2 regions of the Roseateles microcysteis genome follow, and region 2 is predicted to be linked to the other one. Evidence: riboswitches for the same ligand, from Rfam matches in the RefSeq annotation. Region 2 holds a riboswitch; the other holds the start of a gene.
The links. A riboswitch is a leader RNA that binds a small molecule or an ion and turns the genes downstream of it on or off. The one in region 2 is predicted to bind S-adenosylhomocysteine.

Region 1 (10,613 bases), on a different contig from region 2:
CGTGCCGCTGCCGTTGACCAGCCGCAACGCACGAATCATTTGCGAGCTGGCGGGCCGCACAGACATGCCGATATTCGCCGGCGCTGCCAAGCCCTTGCAGCGCGAGCTGGTCACCGCCGAGTTCGTCCATGGCAAGAGCGGCCTGGATGGCATCGAATTGCCCGAGCCACAGATGCGTTTGCGAGAAGGCCATGCGGTCGACTTCCTGGTTGAGACCTTGATGCGGCTTGAAGGCATCACCGTCTGCGCATTGGGCCCGCTGACCAACATCGCACTGGCGCTTCAGAAGGAGCCGCGCATCGCTGCACGCATCGAGCAGATCGTGCTGATGGGCGGCGGTTGCTTCGAAGGCGGCAACATCACGCCGGCGGCCGAGTTCAATTTCTTTGTGGACCCGCAAGCTGCGGCACTGGTCTTCGCTGCCGGCATCCCGATCACGATGGCACCGCTGGACGTGACGCACCAGGCCCTGACCACGCGCCCACGCATTGCAGCCTTGCGCGCCCTGGGCAACCGCACCGGCCTGGCCTGCGCCGCGTGGATGGAATTCTTCGAGCGTTTCGACGAAGAGAAATACGGCCAGGAAGGCGGCCCGCTGCACGACCCCTGCGTGATCGCCTGGCTGCTGAAGCCCGAGCTCTTTACGGGCCGCCGCTGCAATGTCGAGATCGAGACCAGCAGCGACTTGACCCTGGGCATGAGCGTGGTGGACTGGTGGGGCGTCACGCCACGCAAGCAGAATGCGCTGGTGCTGGGCGGCATCGATGCCGAGGGCTATTTCAAGCTGATCACCGAAAGACTGGGGGCCTTGCCATGAAGCGTCGTGAGTTCACTGTCCTGGCCGCATCCGGCCTCTTGATCCCAACAAGCTGGGCCGCCATCAGCGAAACCGATGCCGCCAGCGGCATCCGTGCAGCGCTGGAGCGAGGCGCCGAATCGGCCGTGGCCATGCTCGGCAGGAACGATGGCTTCATGGGCAATCCGCTGGTGCGCATCGAGTTGCCGGAGCGGCTGAAAAGCGCGGTCAAGCTCCTGAAGGCCACCGGCCAGGGCAGGAAGGTCGACGAGCTGCTGCTGGCCATGAACCGCGCGGCCGAGGCCGCCGTGCCGGCCGCCAAGCCACTGCTGGTCAAGGCGGTGAGAGACATCAGCGTAGAAGACGCCTTGAAGCTCGTGCGCGGCGGCAACGACAAGGCCGTGACCGATTTCTTCGCCGGCAAAACCCGCGAGCCCTTGGGCAAGCAGTTCCTGCCCATCGTCACGCAGGCCACGGAGAAGGTGGCGCTGGCCGACAAGTACAACGCCGTTGCCGGCAAGGCGGCCAGCTTGGGCCTCATGAAGGGCGAAGAGGCCAACATCCAGCAGTACGTCACGGCCCGCGCGCTGGACGGCCTGTTCCTGATGATTGGCGAGGAAGAAAGAAAGATCCGCCAGGACCCGATAGGCACCGGCAGCGCGCTCTTGAAGAAAGTGTTCGGGGGCAGGTGACTTTCGCGGCGTAGGTCGCTTGCGGCACGTAGCAGCCGTTCGTGTTCTGGTGTTTGGATTGGTCGAAGATCAGGCCGCCAGCGGGCATGCGCAGGTTCGGCCGCGGATAGGGGTGGGTACTGGAGCGAAGTAAAGGCGGAGGCCGAAGGCCGGGGGACATGAGCGCAAGTACCCACCCCTGTCCGTGGCAGCGCATAGGAGCCTCCGTCAAAAGAATGGCAGCAATGTGACGCTTCCAGACACCCCTCGGCACTTGCATGAGCCAAGGGGGGCATCCTTCCGGATCGACCCCTTGGTCGCATGGTTCATTGCTTTGTGGCGCTGCCGCCCGAATTCAGCTGGATGAAGGGCGTACCGCCACCGGTGTAGTGGGGCAGGCGGCCGTCCCACTTCTTGATCGCGTCGGACTCGTTCTCCAGCTGCTTCAGGCGCAGCAGTTCGGGCGTCACTTCCAGCCGCTTGGCTTTCAAGGATTCGGCTTCACCGCGGGCCTTGGCCAGTGCCTGCTCGGCTTCCACCTTGATGCGCTCCAGGTCACGCTCGGCGGTGAGCTTCTTCTGCTCTGCTTCGACCTTGGCTTCGATGGCCTTGTCGAACACAGCGGAGAAGTCGTAGTTCACTGCGGCCAGCGAGTCCACGATCACGCCATGGCGCTTCAGGCGCTGTTCCAGGGCGTCGCGGATCTTGCTGCTGACCTCGGTGCGCTTGGTCACCAGCTCTTCGGCGGTGTACTGGGCGGCAATGGCCTTGGTGGCTTCCTGAGCGGCCGGCTCGATCACGCGGGCGGCCACGGCATGCTCGTTGCCAATGGCCTGGTAGGTCTGCGACACGAGGGCTGGGTCCAGGCGCCAGTTCAAAGCCGCTGAAACAGCCACCTGCTGCAGGTCTTTCGATGCGGCAACGCCCTTGCCCTCGTTCTTCTGAAGGCGCACATCGATCATGTGCACCCGGTTCACGAACGGCATGACGAAATGCAGGCCCTCGCCCAGCGGCTCGGGATCGACCTTGCCAAAGGTGGTGATCACGCCGCGCGTACCCGACTGCACGATGCGCACGGGGTTGATCATGCTGACCAGGATGACGACGGCCAGGACGCCGACTGCGATCTTGGGCAGGGCGCCGAAGCGCGACGGTGATGACGAGGAATACATGGCTCCTTCTCCTTCTGAGGGGTTGTAGTGAGGCTTGCAGCGTAGCGGCGAGCGGGCGCATCGCACGCTGACATCGGATGAATGGCTGGCACAAGGACATGAGCTGCGTGGACAATACGCCCCTTTCCCGACCGAACTGGCCCGCGCGCCGATCCTGCATTCATGACCGAGACCACCCCCACGCCCGAGGCTCCTGCCAACGAGGAAACCCAGGTAAACGAGGCTGCCGAAGCGACGGAAGCAGCAGACGCGGCGCATGCCGGTGAAGCACCGGAAACGACGGAAGCCGGCGCCGTTGCTGCCTCCACGCTGAGCCCCGCCGAGGTGGCCTCGCAGCTGAAGGCGCTGTTCCCGGCCCTGTTCACCGGCATGCAGAAGCCCCTGAAGCTGCGCATCCAGGCCGACATCCAGCAACGTGCGCCGGGCAGGTTCACCAAGGCCCAGCTCTCAGCCTTCCTGCGCCGCCACACGGGCAGCACCGGCTACCTGATCGCCCTGGGCAAGGCCACGCATCGCTACGACCTGGACGGCCAGCCTGGTGACGAGCTCCTGGAAGAGCACCGCCTGGCCGCCCGCGAGGAACTCAAGCGGCGCCGCGGCGTGCAGCAGGAGCGCGAGGCGCTGGAGAACCAGCAGCGCAACAACCGCGCCCAGCTCCTGCGCGATTTCCAGCGCACCACGCTGACCGAAGCCAATTTCTGCGTGCTGAAAGGCCTGACCCTGGAAGAGCTGCCCGGCATCCTCGAGATTGCCAGGAAGGAAGCCGCCGAGCGCCCGCCCGAGATGGAACAGCGCCCGCGCGAGCCGCGCCCGGACCAGCGTCGCCAGCCGCAGCGCCGAGAAGGCGGCGGCCGGCCCGGCGCCAACCCCAGCACCGGCCCTACATCTGCTCCCAAGGCAGGCCGTCGAAACGCCAGCCGCTGAGGCGGCCGCGCTGGAAGTTGGCGTCGAGTTCACCCTCGAAACCATGCAGCACGTTGACCACCTCGGTGAAGCCGGCGGCCTCCAGGGCCTCGCCGGCCGCCACGGTGCGCTGGCCTGAGCGACAGATCAGGACCACCGGCGTGTCCAGCCGATCGCGCGCTTCGCGCCGCACCTGGGCCACGAACTGCGCGGCATCCGCCTGCATCTCCGGGTATTCATACCAGGCCAGGTGCACCACGCCCGGCGGATGGCCCACATAGAGGTATTCCAGCTCCATGCGGATGTCCAGGAACAAAGCCTCGGGCCTTCGTTGCAGGAAGGCGTGAGCGTCCTTCGGTAACAGGTGCTGCATGGGGTCTTGCCTGGTTTCCTACAATGGGCACATGAAGAACGCCTCCATCCGCTACACGCGCGGCGCCCAGCTGCCGGACATTCTGCAACAACGGATCGCCATCCTGGATGGCGCCATGGGCACGATGATCCAGCGCTACAAGCTGGGCGAGGCCGATTACCGCGGTGAGCGCTTCGCAAATCACCACAAGGACCTCAAGGGCAACAACGACCTGCTGGTCTTGACCAAGCCCGAAGTGATCTCCGAGATCCACGAGCAGTACCTGGCCGCCGGCTCCGACATCATCGAGACCAACACCTTCGGCACCACCTCGGTGGCGCAGGAAGACTACGAGCTGGGCGAGTACGCCTACGAGATGAACGTGGCCGCCGCCCGGCTGGCCCGCGCCGCCTGCGACAAGTACTCGACGCCCGAGAAACCGCGCTTCGCCGCCGGCGCCCTCGGCCCCACGCCGCGCACCGCCTCGATCAGCCCGGATGTGAACGACCCCGGCGCCCGCAATGTCGATTTCGACACCTTGCGCGCCGCCTACTACGAGCAGGCCAAGGGCTTGCTGGAAGGCGGCGTCGACCTGTTCCTGGTCGAAACCATCTTCGACACACTGAACGCCAAGGCCGCCATCTTCGCGCTGGACGAGCTGATGGAAGACACGGGCGAGCGCCTGCCGGTGATCATCTCCGGCACGGTGACCGATGCTTCCGGCCGCATCCTCTCGGGCCAGACCGTGACCGCCTTCTGGCATTCGGTGCGCCATGCCAAGCCGCTGGCCATCGGCCTCAATTGCGCGCTCGGTGCCACGCTGATGCGGCCCTACATCGAGGAGCTGGCCAAGGTGGCCGGCGCCACGGCGATCAGCTGCTACCCGAACGCCGGCCTGCCCAACCCGATGAGCGACACCGGCTTCGACGAAACACCGGACGTGACCGGGCGGCTGATGGAAGAGTTCGCCAAGTGCGGCTTCCTGAACATCGCCGGCGGCTGCTGCGGCACGACGCCGGGCCATATCGCCGCCATCGCCAAGCAGGTGTCGGCCTACAAGCCACGCGTCAGCGGGCAGAAGTTCTTCAGCGAGCTGGTCGAGGCTTGATCAATACAGTTTGAGCAAGCGTTCCATATTGACGTGCAGCTTGAGCTCGTGGGGCGCCAGGCTGGCCGCCACGGCCTGTGCGGCCAGGCGGGTGTCGCGCGGCACCGGCTCGCTCAAGGGGTTGCCGCTCTTGCCGATCAATGAGGCCACCAGCGGCTCATTGGCGCTGTGGCCGCGCTTGGCGACAACGCCCATTTCGTTGTTGGCCAGGCGCACCAGGCTGCCCGGCGGATAGAGCCCCACGGCCTTGATGAGCGCCGCGCCCGCCTCGTCGGGCTTCTGCAATTCGTCCAGGTAGACCGCGCGGGCCGCAGCACCCGCTGACATCGCCTTGCGCGAACGGCGCGGCGACAGGCGGGCGGCAAAGATGTCGATGCGACGAAGCATGCGCGCCAGCTGCTCGGCGCCACCCCGGCCCGCCAAGGCCCCCGGGCCCGCTTCATGGCGCAGCATCAGGGTCTGCAACCAGAGTTCGTCTTGCACGCCCAGCGTGCGCAAGAGTTGCGGCGCCGTGGCGGCGCGCTGCCGCACTTCCTCGCGCTGCGCCTCCGTGAGCGCATCGTCGCGGGCACAGAGCCGGTCCTGCAGTTCGCTGATCGCGATATTCATGCTCAGGGCCGCGCGGGTCAGTGAGCCGCGCCATTCCTCGCGCCAGCCCAGGTTGCGCGCGCAGAGCTCGGCCAGCAGCAGGCACAGGAGGCCATGCTTGGCGCTGTACTGCTGGTACTCGTGGCTGACATCGAAGACCAGGCGCATCAGCATCGCATCGGCGTTCTGCTGCACGCGGGCCATCATCTCGCCATAGTGCAGCTCGAAGCGGTTGGCGAAGTCTTCCGGCTTCGGGTCGCGCAAGAGCGTGTGCACATGCAGGATCAGATCGACCCAGGCCGCCTGGTCGCTGAAGCTGACCGGGCCGCGCTTGGCCAGCGTTTCCGGGCGGTAGTCCGCCTTGGCACCGGCGATGCTGCCCAGGGTGGCACCCTGGTGCATCATCGTGTCCATCTTGTGGTTGAGTGCCTTCTGGTATTCCTTGGTCTCGTGCGCCTGCACATAGGCGCCGCGCTCGATCAGCGCCTGCACCTGCGGCGTGTTGGGCAGCACCTGGCCCGAGGCGAACAGCAGCTTGCCGCTCGCATCGCGCAGCGAGAAGCCCAGCACCTGGCCGATGCGCAGTGAGTTCGGTGGAAGATGGATGAGGTCCAAGGATTTACGCTCCCGTTCTTTCACGATTGTCGGCCTTGACGGACATCTGCTGAAGCCCTGCGCGTAAAATCCCGCACGGTCCGAGGAGCGTTGCGACGAGGGGCTACCCCAGGGCAGCCCGCCGCCAGGCTTGGACCGGACGGCCGATCACCCCGGATTCACCCGATGGCCGTCTCCAACGACGCTCACCGAACCCTGTATTCCCTGGGGGCCGCGGTGAGTGCGCGGCCCGATCTGAAGCTCCTGAGGCCGCCATGACCGCATCCACCGCCACCCGCCCCGCACCGATGAAGCTCTCCGGGCTTGAGCCGGTGCTGATCGGCGAAGGCAGCCTGTTCGTCAACATCGGCGAGCGCACCAACGTCACCGGCTCCAAGGCCTTTGCCCGCATGATCCTGGCCGGCCAGTTCGAGGAAGCGCTGGCCGTGGCCCGCCAGCAGGTCGAGAACGGCGCGCAGGTCATCGACGTGAACATGGACGAGGCCATGCTGGACAGCAAGGCGGCCATGGTGCGCTTCCTGAACCTGATCGCCTCCGAGCCCGAGATCGCTCGCGTGCCCATCATGATCGACTCGTCCAAGTGGGACGTGATCGAAGCCGGCCTCAAGTGCATCCAGGGCAAGGGCATCGTCAACTCGATCTCGATGAAGGAGGGCGAGGCCGAGTTCCGCCGCCAGGCCAATCTGGTGCGCCGCTACGGCGCCGCCGCCGTGGTGATGGCCTTCGACGAGAAGGGCCAGGCCGACACCTTCGAGCGCAAGATCGAGATCTGCGAGCGCGCCTACAAGATCCTCGTGGACGAAGTCGGCTTCGACCCCGAGGACATCATCTTCGACCCCAACATCTTCGCCATCGCCACCGGCATCGAGGAGCACGACAACTACGCGGTCGACTTCATCAATGCCACGCGCTGGATCAAGCAGAACCTGCCCGGCGCCAAGGTCTCGGGCGGCGTCTCCAACGTGTCGTTCAGCTTCCGCGGCAACGACCCGGTTCGCGAGGCCATCCACACCGTCTTCCTGTATCACGCTATTCAAGCCGGCATGGACATGGGCATCGTCAACGCCGGCATGGTGGGCGTGTACGACGACCTGGAGCCGGTGCTGCGCGAGCGCGTGGAAGACGTGGTGCTGAACCGCCGCCCGGACAGTGGCGAGCGCCTGATCGAAGTGGCCGAAAGCGCCAAAGGCGCCGCCAAGGACGATTCGGCCCGTTTGGCCTGGCGCGCTGGCGACGTGAATGCGCGGCTCTCGCATGCGCTTGTGCATGGCATCACCGACTTCATCACCGAAGACACCGAGGAATGCTGGCAGGCAATCAAGGCCACCGGTGGCCGGCCGTTGCACGTGATCGAAGGCCCGCTGATGGCCGGCATGAATATCGTGGGCGACCTGTTCGGCCAGGGCAAGATGTTCCTGCCGCAAGTGGTGAAGAGCGCGCGTGTGATGAAGTCCGCCGTGGCCCACCTGATTCCCTACATCGAGGAAGAAAAGCGCCAGCTCGAAGCGGCCGGCGGCGACGTGAAACCCAAGGGCAAGATCGTCATCGCCACCGTCAAGGGTGACGTGCACGACATCGGCAAGAACATCGTCACCGTGGTCCTGCAGTGCAACAACTACGAGGTCGTCAACATGGGCGTGATGGTCCCGTGCCAGGACATCCTGGCCAAGGCCAAGGTCGAGGGCGCCGACATCATCGGCCTCTCCGGCCTGATCACGCCGAGCCTCGAAGAGATGCAGCATGTGGCGGCCGAGATGCAGCGCGACGACTACTTCCGCATGAAGAAGATCCCGCTCTTGATCGGTGGCGCCACCTGCAGTCGCGTGCACACAGCCGTCAAGATCTCGCCGCACTACGAAGGCCCGGTGGTCTATGTGCCGGACGCCTCGCGCTCGGTGGGCGTCTGCTCAGAGCTCCTGAGCGACGAGCGCGCCGCGCGCTTCATCGCCGAGCTCAAGGCCGACTACGACAAGGTGCGCGAGCTTCACGCCAACAAGAAGCAGACGCCACTGGTCACGCTGGCCGCCGCGCGCGCCAACAAGACCAAGGTCGACTGGGCGGGCTACCAACCGCCGGCGCCGAAATTCATCGGCCGTCGCGTCTTCAAGAACTACGACCTGGCCGAGCTGGCGCAACACATCGATTGGGGCCCGTTCTTCCAGACCTGGGACCTGGCCGGCCCTTTTCCCGCCATCCTGAAGGATGAAGTCGTCGGCACCGAGGCACAACGCGTGTTCAGCGACGGCAAGCGCATGCTGCAGCGCCTGATCGAAGGCCGCTGGCTGACCGCCAATGCGGTGCTGGGCCTCTACCCGGCCGCGCAGGTGAATGACGACGATATCGAGATCTACAAGGACGAGAGCCGCAGCGAGGTATTGATGACCTGGCACGGCCTGCGCATGCAGTCGGAGCGCCCGGTGGTGGACGGCGAGATGCGCCCCAACCGCTGCCTGTCCGACTACATCGCTGCCAAAGGCAGCGTGCCTGATTACATCGGCATGTTCGCCGTTACCGCCGGCATCGGCTGCGACAAGAAGGAAGCGCAGTTCCTTGCCGATCATGACGACTACTCGGCCATCATGCTGAAGGCCCTGGCCGACCGCCTGGCCGAAGCGCTGGCCGAACGCCTGCACCAGCGCGTGCGCACCGAGTTCTGGGCCTATGCGTCCGATGAAGCGCTGTCCAACGAAGACCTGATCGCCGAGAAGTACCGCGGCATCCGCCCGGCGCCCGGCTACCCGGCCTGCCCCGACCATCTGGTCAAGGCCGAGATGTTCCGCGTCTTGACGCCGGAAGAGATCGGCATGGGCCTGACTGACAGCATGGCCATGACGCCCGCTGCCAGTGTGTCGGGCTTCTACATGGCGCACCCCGAGGCGAGTTACTTCAATGTCGGCCGCATCGGCGACGACCAGGTGCAGGATTGGGCCGCTCGCATGGCGCTGGACCAGCGCGATGCCGAGCGGGCGCTCGCGCCGCTGCTCGGCTAGTCACATCCTCTTGCATCTCCAAGCCCGCTGCGGCGCCACCGGCGCTCGCAGCGTGACAAGCTTTCGGCCGTAGTTCTGATAACGAGAGGCCCAGCCCATGAAGTTCCCCCTCACTGCCAGCCAGACCATTGCCTCCATCGCCATCGCCGGCGGCTTGCTCGGCGGCGCCTTCGCGCTGGGCAAGATGAACAGCAGCAGCAGCACGCCACCGGGGCCACAGGCGGCGACCGATGACAGCAAGGCGGCGCGCGCCAAGCCCTCGGCCCCGGCGGCCAAGGCCGATCTGTGCAAGGGCTGCCTGCGCGTCGTGGAAGTGCACACCGAGGAGCGCACCAGCAAGACCAGCGGCGTGGGCGTCGTCGGTGGGGCCGTCATCGGCGGCCTGATCGGCAACCAGATCGGCGGCGGCAACGGCAAGAAGCTCGCCACCGTGGGTGGCGCCGTTGCCGGCGGCTATGCCGGCAACGAGATCGAGAAGCGCCGCAACACGCACAAGGTCTGGGTGGTCAAGCTGCAAGCCGATGACGGCACGACACAGACGCGCGAGCAGGCCAGCAACCCAAACCTGCAGGCCGGCGACGTGGTCGAACTGCGCCAGGGACAGCTGCTGCGCCGCTGAAGCGGCGCACGCTGCCTGAGCGCTCAGCCCCTTGAGCGCAGCCAGTCCGCCGTGTCGCGGATCAGGTGGCCGGAGATGCTGAAGCGCGGCGGAATGCCGGGCAGCTCGTCGATGTCGAACCAGCGGGCATCCTCGATCTCGCCTGGCTGGGGCACGATCTCGCCACCCACCCATTCGGCCGTGTAGGCCACCATCAGGCTGTGCGGAAAAGGCCAGCTCTGGCTGCCGTAGTAGCGCAGGCCTTGCACTCGTACGCCCACCTCCTCGGCCACCTCGCGGTGCACGCACTCTTCCAGCGTCTCACCCGCCTCGACAAAGCCCGCCAGCGCGCTGTATGAGCCGGGCGTGTAGCCGGGCGATCGGGCCAGCAGCAGCTCGCGGCCGCGCCAGATCAAGGCCATCATGGCTGGATTGATGCGCGGGTAGACCGTGTGCTGGCAGGACGGGCAACGCCGCGCGCGCTCGTTCGGTACCGGCGCCGTCGGGGTGCCGCAGACACCGCAGAAGGCGTGCGCACGGTCCCATTCCAGCACCTGTGCGGCCCGCGAAGCCAGGGCCATCAGCGGCTCGGGCAGGACCCGCATCGCGGCGCGCAAGGGATGCGCTTCCCAGCCACTTGGAACTTCGTCCAGCCGCATGGTCCAGCTGTCCAGCGCACCCAGCCGGCCCAGGTAGTGGCGCGGCGCCGCAGCTGGCGGCTCGCTGGGGCGCAAGACCTGGCCCTCCTGCAGCAGCAGCTGGCCATCGACGAAGGCAAAGCACCAGGCCTCGACCGAGGCAGGTGCGAGCGGCGCGGTGG
Region 2 (10,613 bases):
TGCAGATCGAGGAAGACTGCTTCGTCAACTACGGCTTCGTGCCGCGCGACTGGCTGCCCCTGATGCACCCGCGCATCGAGCGCAAGCCCTGGGATGCGGAGCGCAGCAGGCATGCGCAGCAGCTGCTGGACTTCGTGCGGCAGAACGGCCCCACACATCCGAAACAGCTGCTGGAGGCATTTGCGCACCATGGCCGCATGCCGGGCTATTGGGGCGGTGAGCTCAACGTCAGCACGCAATTGCTCGACGGCCTGCATTACCGGGGGCATCTGAGGGTGAAGCGCAGAGACAGCGGCACGCGCGTCTACGAAGCGATCACGCATTCACCCGCGGACGACAGCCCGCAAGCGCGCCAGGCCCGTGCCGAGGCCTTGATGGACAAGGTGGTCGCGCTGTATGCGCCGCTGCCAGCAGCCAGCCTGGGCTACCTGACCACGCTGCTGCGCTATGGCGCGCCGCACCTGCAGGCGCAGACGCGCGCCGTCTGTAAATCTGCAAAGGATCGCTACGCGCATGCGCAGATCGACGGCGAAACCTGGTACTGGCCGATGGATGAGAAACCGCGCTCGGCGAAGTACCGCGCGCCCGAAGGCGTGACCCTGCTCGCGCCGTTCGACCCGGTGGTCTGGGACCGCCGCCGCTTCGAGCGGCTGTGGGGCTGGGAGTACCGCTTCGAGGCCTACACGCCGGCCGAGAAGCGGACCATGGGCCACTACGCGCTGCCGCTCCTCTGGGGCGAACAGATCATCGGCTGGGCCAATCTGCGCGTCGAGCGGGGCCGCCTTGAGTCTGAGTTCGGCTTCGTCGACAAGCGCCCTGCAGGCGCGGCATTCAAGGCCGCGCTGCAGGAAGAGCTGGACGCCGTGGCCCGCTTCCTAGCGCTTGCCTAGCCAGCGCTCGACGCGCTGGTGAGCCTGCTCGCGCTCGTGTGCGCGGCGGGCCTGCCGCGCCTGGCGGCCGGCTTCTTCGTACGCTTCGCGCAGGTCAGCCATCTGCGGCTTCAACTTCACGACCGAACCCTGCAGCGGCGCGCCCAGCACCAGGTTGGCACGCCAGCTTTCGCCCTCGCGCATCTGCAGCGGCGCCGGCAGCTTGTCGAAGTCGCTGGCAGGCATCCAGGGCACGATCTTGCCGGCGGCCAGCTTCAGGCGGGCCCGCAGGCGCGGGTCGCCGATGCGGCCCCGCTGGCCCCAGCGCACATCGCTGGTGACGAGCGCGTCGTTCACCCGCGGCACGAAAGCCGTGTCGCGCAAGACGTCCAGGCGCAGGCTCATCAGCGACTCCTCCACCGTCATTGCCAGGTCCTCGAAGCGCGAGCTGTAGGCGTACATGTCGGTCGCCAGGTCGGCTGCGAACATCGCGCCGATCTGCGTGCCGGTGTAGGCCTTCTGAGCTGCCGTGGCCGTGACACCCTGGAACTTGACCTGGCCCAGCGCCTGCAGCTCGCTGCTGGTCAGCGGGTAGGCCTGCTTCATCAGGTCAGACACCAGCAACTGCTGGTTGTAGCGCTCGCCAATGAAGGTGTTCAGCGTGGTGCCGGACAAGAGCTTCAGGCTGGCGTAAGTCTCGGCCGGCAGGAAGTCATTGGCATGCGAGAGCTCGTGATACAGAAGCGGGCCGAGATCGGTCAGCACATCGTCCAGGCTGCGCGTGGTGCGCTTGGCTGGGTCGTAGTAGATGCCGTAGCTGTCGTTGGCCTTGGCATAGCGCCAGACATCCTGGAAGGACAGGCCATTGCTGAAAGCACCGCGATAGTCGGGTGCTTCATCGATGGTGTCGCGTTCCTCGGGCGTGATCCAGACGTTGTCGGCATCAAGGTAGATCGCGCCGGTCACCGGTTGGTAGAACGAGGGCCGCACATGCGAGCCGATGACAATGGCCGTGGTGCTCATCAGCATGCGGCGGAAGTCGCCACGCGCGTCATGCGTCTGCAGGAAGCGCTCGAAGTTGGCGCCTTGCCAGTCATGCGACACGACCACACGGTCCATCACCTGCGCGATGGTCGGCAGCGCGCCATTGCTTTCGTGCCCCAGCAGGGGCAGGCGGCCGACGGTGCAGGCGTTGCTGGCCGTCAGCGCCGGGTCATAGACGCAAGCGACCAGCTGCGAGGCGTAGGCGCCCGCCGCTCGGTAGGCATGGACGCGCGACACATGATCGCCCGCCCACACGTGGGTGTTGCTGGCGGAAGCCGGCGCCTGGTCGAGCTTCTCGACCAGGACGAACACCTCCTGGCTGTCGCTGCCGCTGGCGGTCTGGACGGTGGCGCGGAAGCGCAGCAGCGTGTCCTGCGTGACCGTGGGCGCCACGAACTGGCGGGCCAGGGTCTGGGTGTCGACCTCCTGCAGCGCGACGGTCGGGCCTTCAAGCTGCGCCCATGTGACGCTCTGGATCGTCTCGCCAGCGCCGGCCCAGGCGCGCATCGACGCATTGCCACCCATGCGCACGGCCTGGTGGTTGCGCACCAGGGCCTTGGCGGCGGTGGTCGGCGCGGTGATGTTCAGGGACAGGTCGCGCGTCTGCGTGGCGCCTGCGGGATCGGTGTAGCTGACGCGGAAGCCATAGCTGCCGGCTGCCGTCGGCTCGAAATGGATCAACTGGGTCTGGGCGCTCAGCAGCGTGACCGTCGGGCCGCTGGTCTGGGTCCATTGCAGGTTCTTGATCGGGCCGCTGCAGCCCAGGATGCCCGCGGCGGCCTGTTTGCCCACCAGCGCACCATCGGCCTGGATCGAGGCCACCGAGCTGCTGCCGGTACAGGCATTCGTGATCGGCGTGGGCGCTGGCGTGGGCGTCGAACCACCACCACCACCGCCACCGCCTCCCCCGCCACCACCGCCACATGCGGCCAAGACCATGGCAGCGCTCAGCGCCGTCCAGCGAGCCAGCGCGTGCCAGCCCTCATGCTTGATTGTCGTCATCTGCTCCCCGCTTTGCGGGCTCCCTGGTACTGTGAATGGGCCGGGCGCTGCCCCGCAAGCGGCGCGCTCGTGCTCCAAGGGCGCGAATTTTCACACGTGGACTTTCTGTTTTCGGCCCACTGAACATGCTGGCCTACCCGCATCCGGCATCGACTGGCGCTAGAATTGCGGCCGTCCGAGGAGCGTTGCAACCTTTCACCCCCACCCGGGGCACACAAGGCCAGGCTCGGATGACGAAGTTGCCCGGCAGCTTCAATTGCAACCGCGCTCACCCGCCATGTCTCGCGTGGGTGACCGTTCGTCTCAAGACCGTTTGTCTCAAGACAAGTCCCCATCAGGCATCAGCGGCTTCATGACCGAAGGAGCTATGCAATGACGACCACGACGCTGTCCGCCGACCAATACCTGATCAAGGATCTGAGCCTTGCCGCCTGGGGCCGCAAGGAACTGAAAATCGCCGAGAGCGAGATGCCCGCCCTGATGGCGATCCGCTCGGAATACGCCGCTGCGCAGCCGCTGAAGGGCGCTCGCATTACCGGCTCGCTGCACATGACGATCCAGACCGCCGTGCTGGTCGAAACCCTGCAAGCCCTGGGTGCCGAAGTGCGCTGGGCCTCCTGCAACATCTTCTCCACGCAAGATCACGCTGCCGCCGCGCTCGTCGCCGCAGGCACGCCGGTGTTCGCCTACAAGGGCGAGACGCTGGAAGACTACTGGGACTACACGCACCGCATCTTCGACTTCGGCCCCAAGGGAACTGCCGGCGAAGGCCCGAACATGATCCTGGACGACGGCGGCGATGCCACGCTGCTGATGCATCTGGGCCAGCGCGCCGAGAAGGACCTCTCCGTGCTGGCCAATCCGGGCAGCGAAGAAGAGCGCATCCTGTTCGCGGCGATCCGCGCCAAGGTCGCGCAGGACCCGACCTGGTACACCCGCAAGAGCGCCGAGATCATCGGCGTGACCGAGGAAACGACCACCGGCGTGCACCGCCTGAAGGAAATGTCGGACAAGGGCACGCTCTTGTTCCGCGCCATCAACGTCAACGACTCGGTCACCAAGAGCAAGTTCGACAACCTCTACGGCTGCCGCGAGTCGCTGGTGGACGGCATCAAGCGCGCCACCGACGTGATGATCGCGGGCAAGATCGCCGTGATCGCCGGCTATGGCGACGTGGGCAAGGGCTCGGCCCAGGCCATGCGCGCGCTGTCGGCGCAAGTGTGGGTCACCGAGATCGACCCGATCTGCGCGCTGCAGGCCGCGATGGAAGGCTACCGCGTCGTGACGATGGAATACGCCGCCGACAAGGCCGACATCTTCGTGACCACCACCGGCAACAAGGGCGTGATCCGCCATGAGCACATGGCCGCGATGAAGCACAACGCCATCGTCTGCAACATCGGCCACTTCGACAACGAGATCGACATCGCCTCGATCGAGAAGTACGAGTGGGAAGAGATCAAGCCGCAGGTCGATCACGTCATCTTCCCCGATGGCAAGCGCATCATCCTGCTGGCCAAGGGCCGCCTGGTGAACCTGGGCTGCGGCACGGGCCACCCGAGCTACGTGATGTCGTCCTCGTTCGCCAACCAGACCATCGCCCAGATCGAGCTGTTCGCACACAAGGACGCCTATGCCGTGGGCAAGGTCTATGTGCTGCCCAAGCACCTGGACGAGCATGTGGCCCGCCTGCAGCTCAAGACGCTGAACGCCCAGCTGAGCGAGCTGACCGACGAGCAGGCCGCCTACATCGGCGTTCCCAAGGTCGGCCCCTACAAGCCGGACACCTACCGCTACTGATCGAAAGAAAGAGCCAGCGATGCGCGCCGACCAAGCGCTGCTCGGCCTCGGCATCGCGCCCACCCGGTCTGCCGCCCAGCGGCTGATCGCGGCGGGTGCTGTCGAATGGCGCTCCGGCGCCAGCTGGGTGGCGATCAAGAAAGCCGGGGCCGAAGTGCCCGAGGGCGCGGAACTGCGCGTCAACGACGACGCGGAGCTGCGCTATGTCTCGCGCGGCGGCCTGAAGCTGGAAGGCGCGCTGGCAGCGGCGGGGCTGTCGGTGCAGGGGCTCACCGTGATGGACGTGGGCCAGAGCACCGGCGGCTTCACCGATTGCCTCTTGAAGCACGGCGCGGCGCGCGTGGTCGGCATCGACGTCGGTCACAGCCAGGTGCATGAGTCGCTGCTGGCGGATGAACGTGTCGTCGCGCTGGAAAACCTGCACGTGCGCGAGCTGGTCGGCTCAAGCTTCGCCGAGCATGCGCCCAAGGGCGGCTTCGAGCTGATCGTCGGCGACCTGAGTTTCATCTCGATGCTGGGCGTGCTGCCGCACCTGAAGCCCTGGCTGGCACCCAAGGGCCAGGTCTTGCTGCTGATCAAGCCGCAGTTCGAGCTCGGAAAGAAGGCGCTCAACAAGGGCGGCCTGGTCAAGAGCCCGGCGCAATACCCGCTGCTGCAAGCGCAGGCCTGCGAGGCCGCGGCGGCGCAAGGCTGGCAGGTGCTGGGCTGGTTCGACAGCGCCATCACCGGCGGTGACGGCAACAAGGAATTCTTCCTGTGGGCAGCCGCAGGAAATGAGAACAAGGATTGAAGAGCATGACGACGACGCCGGTAAGTTTCGAGTTCTTCCCACCCAACACGCCGGTGGGCGCCGAGAAACTGAAGACCGTGGTGCAGGACCTGAGTGTCTTGAACCCCCAGTACTTCAGCGTCACCTATGGCGCCGGCGGCTCCACACGCGACAAGACCCTGGCCACAGTGATGGACATTGCGGCCGCGGGCTTCGAGGCCGCGCCGCACCTGTCGTGCGTGGGTTCCACGCGCGAGAACATCGCCGAGATCCTCGCCACCTACCGCGCGCAGAACATCCGCCGCGTCGTGGCCTTGCGCGGCGACCTGCCCAGCGGCACGGCCACGGCCGGCGAATTCCGCTACGCCGCCGAGCTGGTGCGCTTCATCCGCGAAACCCAAGGCCCGGACTGGAAGATCGAGGTTGCGGCCTACCCCGAATACCACCCGCAGCAGCGCTATGCGGCCAAGGACCTGCAGCACTTTGCAGACAAGATGGGCGCCGGCGCCAGCGCCGCCATCACGCAGTTCTTCTTCAACCCGGACGCCTACTTCAACTTCGTCGATGAAGTGCGCAGGCTCGGCGTTGACCAGCCCATCGTGCCGGGCATCATGCCCTTCCACAACTACGCGCGCATCGCCCAGTTCGCGCAGCGCGACGGCATCGACATCCCGCGCTGGGTGGCCCTGAAGATGGAAGGCTTCATGGACGACAGCGCCTCGATCCGCGCCTTCGGCCTTGACGTGATGACGCGCGTCTGCGAGCGCCTGATCGCCGGCGGCGTGCCGGGCATCCACTTCTATACGCTCAATCAGTCGGGCTTGACGCTGGAGTTGTGCAAGCGCCTCAATCTCGCGCCGAACTCTTGATCTGACACAAGTGGGGCCCGACCCCGGCTTCGGGTTTCCGGCCGGTTTGCGCCACCTCAAGGGTTTACCCGCCCAACCTCGATTCAATGGCTTCCATCGGGAATGTTCCCGCAGACAAGGAGCCCTTGAATGACCAAGAAGATCTTCGCCCTGGCCGTCCTGGCCGCTGCAAGCACCGTCGCCGCAGCCGCGGAAGGCCCGTTGCTGGTGCGCGTTCGTGCCGTCCACCTCGACTCGGCGAACAAGGACACGACCGGCCTCGGCTTGACGGTCAACAACAAGACGATCCCCGAGATCGACTTTAGCTATTTCGTCACGCCCAATATCGCGGCGGAACTGATCCTGACCGTGCCGCAGAAGCACACGCTGTCGGCCGGTGGCGCCGAGATCGGCTCGCTCAAGCACCTGCCGCCGACACTCTCGCTGCAGTACCACTTCGCGCCTGAAGCGACGTTCCGCCCCTATGTCGGCCTCGGCGTGAACTACACCAACTTCAGCGGCGTGCAGTTCGCTCCCGCCGTGGTCACGGCGCTGGGTCCCAATATCAAGCGCAGCAGCTGGGGCCTCTCGGCACAGATCGGCGCCGATATCGAGATCAGCAAGGGCACCTACCTGAACATCGACGTGAAGAAGGTCAAGATCGACACCGATGTCAGCTCCAAGGGCACCAAGGTCGGCACGTTCAAGGTCGACCCGATGCTCGTGGGCGTGGGTCTGGGCTGGCGCTTCTAAGCCCAGCGCCTAGCGGTAGCGCTGGGTCGGCGAGAGCTGGCGCAGCGCGTACTTGATCAGCTGGTCCTGCCCGTCGTAGAGCGTGACCAGCTCGACCACCTCGAGCCCGGGCTTGCCCAGGGCCGCCCCGGCCGCCACGTCCGAGGCCGCCTTTGCGGCGGACGCTGCGGCGGCCTTGTAGGCCGGCAGCTTCGCCAGCAGCGCCATCAGTTGCGCGGGCGAAAGCTTGCTGAGGTCCTGCGCAGGAAGCTGCGCCAGCACCTCGGGCGGCAAGTCCGGTGGCAGCAGGGTTTTCACGCGCAGGTGCCGCAGCAGGCGACGCCCGCTGTCGAACTTCCTCTCGTCGGCCTTGCCCAGGCGTTCGCGCAGCTGCTCAGGCCGCGTCGTGCCGGCCTGAAGCTCACGTGCAGCCTGCGCCAGCGGATGATCCGAGGCCAGCAGGGCCGCGTCCACCGGCTGCTGGGGATCGTCGGCAAACTCCATCACCACCCGGGTCTCGTCCGACCAGCGCTTGTCGCCCATGGGCAGGCGGAACATGCGCTCGCGCAGCAGAAAGCCCCAGTCGTACTGCGCGCCCGAGCCCTCGGTCAGGCCCTGCAGCATGGCATTGCTCAGGGCCATCCGGCGCTCGCCATCGACCAGGGTGACGGCAAAGAGGGCACGATCGGCAAAGCTGCTGCCGCTGGACCAGGTGTTGTCGCAGCTGTCAGGCTGCGACGTCAGGGCCCGCACCATGCGGCCCAGGAAGCCGACCTTGTCGCCGCGCGCCACGCCGCTCTCGAAACCCACCTTGCACTGCAGGCGCAGGTCACCCAGCCGCCGCTCATTGGGCGGCAGGCCCGGCGTGCGGATGTCGGCCCGCCAGGTCACGCGACCGTCCAGCAGCTTGCTCTTCAGCTCGGTGGCATCGGGATAGCGGTTCCAGGCCGGGTCGATCGTGAAGTTGTCTTCGGCATCCAGCGGCACCGGCACACGGCCCTGGCGCGTGACCAGGGCGAGGTTGATTCTCTGCTGATGCTCGGCCTGGGTGCGCGCATAGACCTTGAACTTCAGCTCGGCCAGCGGTGCCAGCGCATGCAGCTTCTCGAACAGCTCGCGCGCTTCGTAAAGCGTGGCCAGGGTCTTGAGCTCGCGCTGGGCGGTCGATTCGCCCTGCACCTCGACCTTGGCGAGCTGGGCATCTGGCTTGGGCTCGATGGAAGGCTCCGTCTGCGCAAGGCCGGGCAGCGGCAACGCAAGGCAGAGCAGCAGCAGGATCGGCTGACAAGTGTTCATCGCAGCGCCGCGAACGCATCCCGGGTCATGTTCTCCGGCGCGCCTTCGGCACGGCAGGCGACGTCGTCCTCGATGCGCACACCGCCATAGGGAAGCAAGCGGTCCACCTTGGCCCAGTCCACCGCCGCTGCATTCTTCGAAGCGCGCAACTGCTTCAACAGCGTCGGGATGAAATACAGGCCCGGCTCGATGGTCACCACCATGCCGGCCTCGAGCTTGCGCGTCAGGCGCAGGTAGCGATGACCTTCGGGCTTGGGCGAGACAGCGCCGGTGTCATCCGCCATGAAGCCGCCGATGTCGTGCACCTGCAGGCCCAGCAAATGGCCGATGCCATGCGGCATGAAGATGCTGGAGACGCCTTCGGCCACGATGGCCTCGGCGCTCATCTTCACGACGCCTTGCTCCGACAGGATCGCAGCCAGCCGGCGATGCGTGCTCAGGTGGATGTCGCGGTAATCGGTGCCGGCGCGGACCTCGTCCACGAGAGCCAGCTGAGACGATTCCATCGCCGCCAGCAGGGCCTCGAATTCCTCATGGCCGCCGCGGCTCCAGGTGCGCGTGATGTCGCTGGCATAGCCGTTGACCTGCGCACCGGCATCGATCAGGAAGCTGCGCGACTGGCTTGGCGCCATGGCGTCTTGATACTGGTAATGCAAGACCGCGCAATGCTCGTTCAGGCCGACGATATTGGTGTACGGCAGATCGCGGTCGGTGTGGCCGGTGGCAGCCAGATAGGCGCGATGGATCTCAAGCTCGGAGGCGCCGGCCATGAAGGCATCACGAGCGGCCAGGTGTCCCTTGGCCGCGCAACGCGAGGCGGCGCGCATCTGTTCCAGCTCGTACTCGCTCTTGAAGGCGCGCGGGTACTGCAGGAGGTGCAGCAGTTGTTCGGGGTTGTTGGGCGTGACACCCGCCAGCGCCGCATCGGCCTCGCCAATGATGGCCAGCCTGCCATGGCCTTGCAGATGCGCGGCGGCCTCGGCTGCGTCGCTGATGATGGCGATCTCGAAATGCCCGACCCAGTAGCCGCTCGGCGGGCTTGGGGGCACATGCCAGTAGTCGTCCGGCTGGTAGTACACCAGCAGAGGCTTGCGGCCCGGGCGGATCAGCAGCCAGCTGTTGGGATGCTGCGTCAGCGGCAGCCAATGCTTGAAATGCGGATTGGGCTGGAACAAATAGGGACGGTCATCCAGGAAGGCGAACTTCTCGATGCCGGAGGCGATGGCCAGCGCGTCAAAGCCGCTGCGGCTCAGGGCGTTCTCGGTGCGCTGCTGCAGCTGGGCAATGTGTTGGGCGTAGAGCGTATTCATGCCGGCATTGTGGCGCAGACACCGGGCCCGGCTCAGCCGTTCACATCCCAGACCACGCCCTCCTCGGTCAGCATCGCGTCCAGCGGCACATCGTGCGGCTCGGCTTTGAGCAGCGGCTGGAAACCATGCGCATAGCCGATGCCGGCCGTGGCCGGGCGCGGCTGCAGCGCGGCCAGCGTGCGGTCCATGAAGCCGCCGCCATAGCCCAAGCGCAGGCCGCAGGGCCCGTAGCCCAGGCAGGGCACGATCACCAGCTGAGGCTCGAAGACCTCGGTGTCCTTGGGCTTCGGGATGTCGTAGGCGTCTTCTTCCATCGGGCAGCCCGGGTACCAGACATGGAATCGCAGGGTGCCATGCTCGCGGTCCACCACCGGCAGGCCGATGCGGCGCTCGGGGTGGGCCTCGCTCCAGCGATAGAGCGCCGGCAGCGGGTCGAACTCGCCCTTGATCGGCCAGTAGGCGCCGATGGTCATCTCGCGCCTGCGCACCAGCCAGACGCGCAGCACGCTTTGCAGCTCCTCAGCGAGCTCAAGCCGGTGAGGCAGGTCCAGCCGATCCTGAATCAGCTTGCGGCGCAGGGCGGCACGGTCATTCAAATCCACGGCGACAACCTCCATCCATAGGCGGACCTGGGCATTGTGGCCGACTACGATAGCGCCATGGCCGCCCTGAATGAATTCGTCGCCCATTGCGTGGAACTTCTGCAGCCCCTGGGCAGCGTGCGCTGGCGGCGCATGTTCGGCGGCTACGGCATCTACCTGGACGACTTCTTCATTGCCATCGTCGCCGACGAGCAGCTCTACCTGAAGACCGACGACATCAACCGCGCGCAGTTCGTGGCGGCGGGCTGCGAGCCTTTCGTCTTTCAGCAGAAAGATGGCGCGACGATGGAGATCAAGTACTACCGGCCGCCCGAAGAGGCGCTGGAGTCACCGGCCCTGAT

Region 1: another riboswitch for S-adenosylhomocysteine. It lies ahead of metH (methionine synthase); the one in region 2 lies ahead of ahcY (adenosylhomocysteinase).

Annotation. Positions count from the first base shown of each region.
Region 1 is NZ_JBAJMV010000003.1:346,410-357,022, forward strand. Features, by position in the region: gene V3596_RS10580 (nucleoside hydrolase) at 1-817, shown strand, start outside; gene V3596_RS10585 (DUF4197 domain-containing protein) at 814-1,488, shown strand; gene V3596_RS10590 (prohibitin family protein) at 1,794-2,639, opposite strand; gene V3596_RS10595 (ProQ/FinO family protein) at 2,802-3,563, shown strand; gene V3596_RS10600 (rhodanese-like domain-containing protein) at 3,520-3,915, opposite strand; gene V3596_RS10605 (homocysteine S-methyltransferase family protein) at 3,947-5,002, shown strand; gene V3596_RS10610 (HD-GYP domain-containing protein) at 5,003-6,205, opposite strand; S-adenosyl-L-homocysteine riboswitch at 6,282-6,399, shown strand; gene metH (methionine synthase) at 6,460-9,195, shown strand; gene V3596_RS10620 (glycine zipper 2TM domain-containing protein) at 9,293-9,814, shown strand; gene nudC (NAD(+) diphosphatase) at 9,838-10,613, opposite strand, start outside.
Region 2 is NZ_JBAJMV010000004.1:447,312-457,924, forward strand. Features, by position in the region: gene V3596_RS13855 (DNA glycosylase AlkZ-like family protein) at 1-890, shown strand, start outside; gene V3596_RS13860 (hypothetical protein) at 876-2,915, opposite strand; S-adenosyl-L-homocysteine riboswitch at 3,087-3,192, shown strand; gene ahcY (adenosylhomocysteinase) at 3,288-4,715, shown strand; gene V3596_RS13870 (TlyA family RNA methyltransferase) at 4,735-5,505, shown strand; gene metF (methylenetetrahydrofolate reductase [NAD(P)H]) at 5,511-6,353, shown strand; gene V3596_RS13880 (OmpW/AlkL family protein) at 6,483-7,085, shown strand; gene V3596_RS13885 (hypothetical protein) at 7,095-8,360, opposite strand; gene pepQ (Xaa-Pro dipeptidase) at 8,357-9,670, opposite strand; gene V3596_RS13895 (5-formyltetrahydrofolate cyclo-ligase) at 9,703-10,272, opposite strand; gene V3596_RS13900 (TfoX/Sxy family protein) at 10,330-10,613, shown strand, end outside.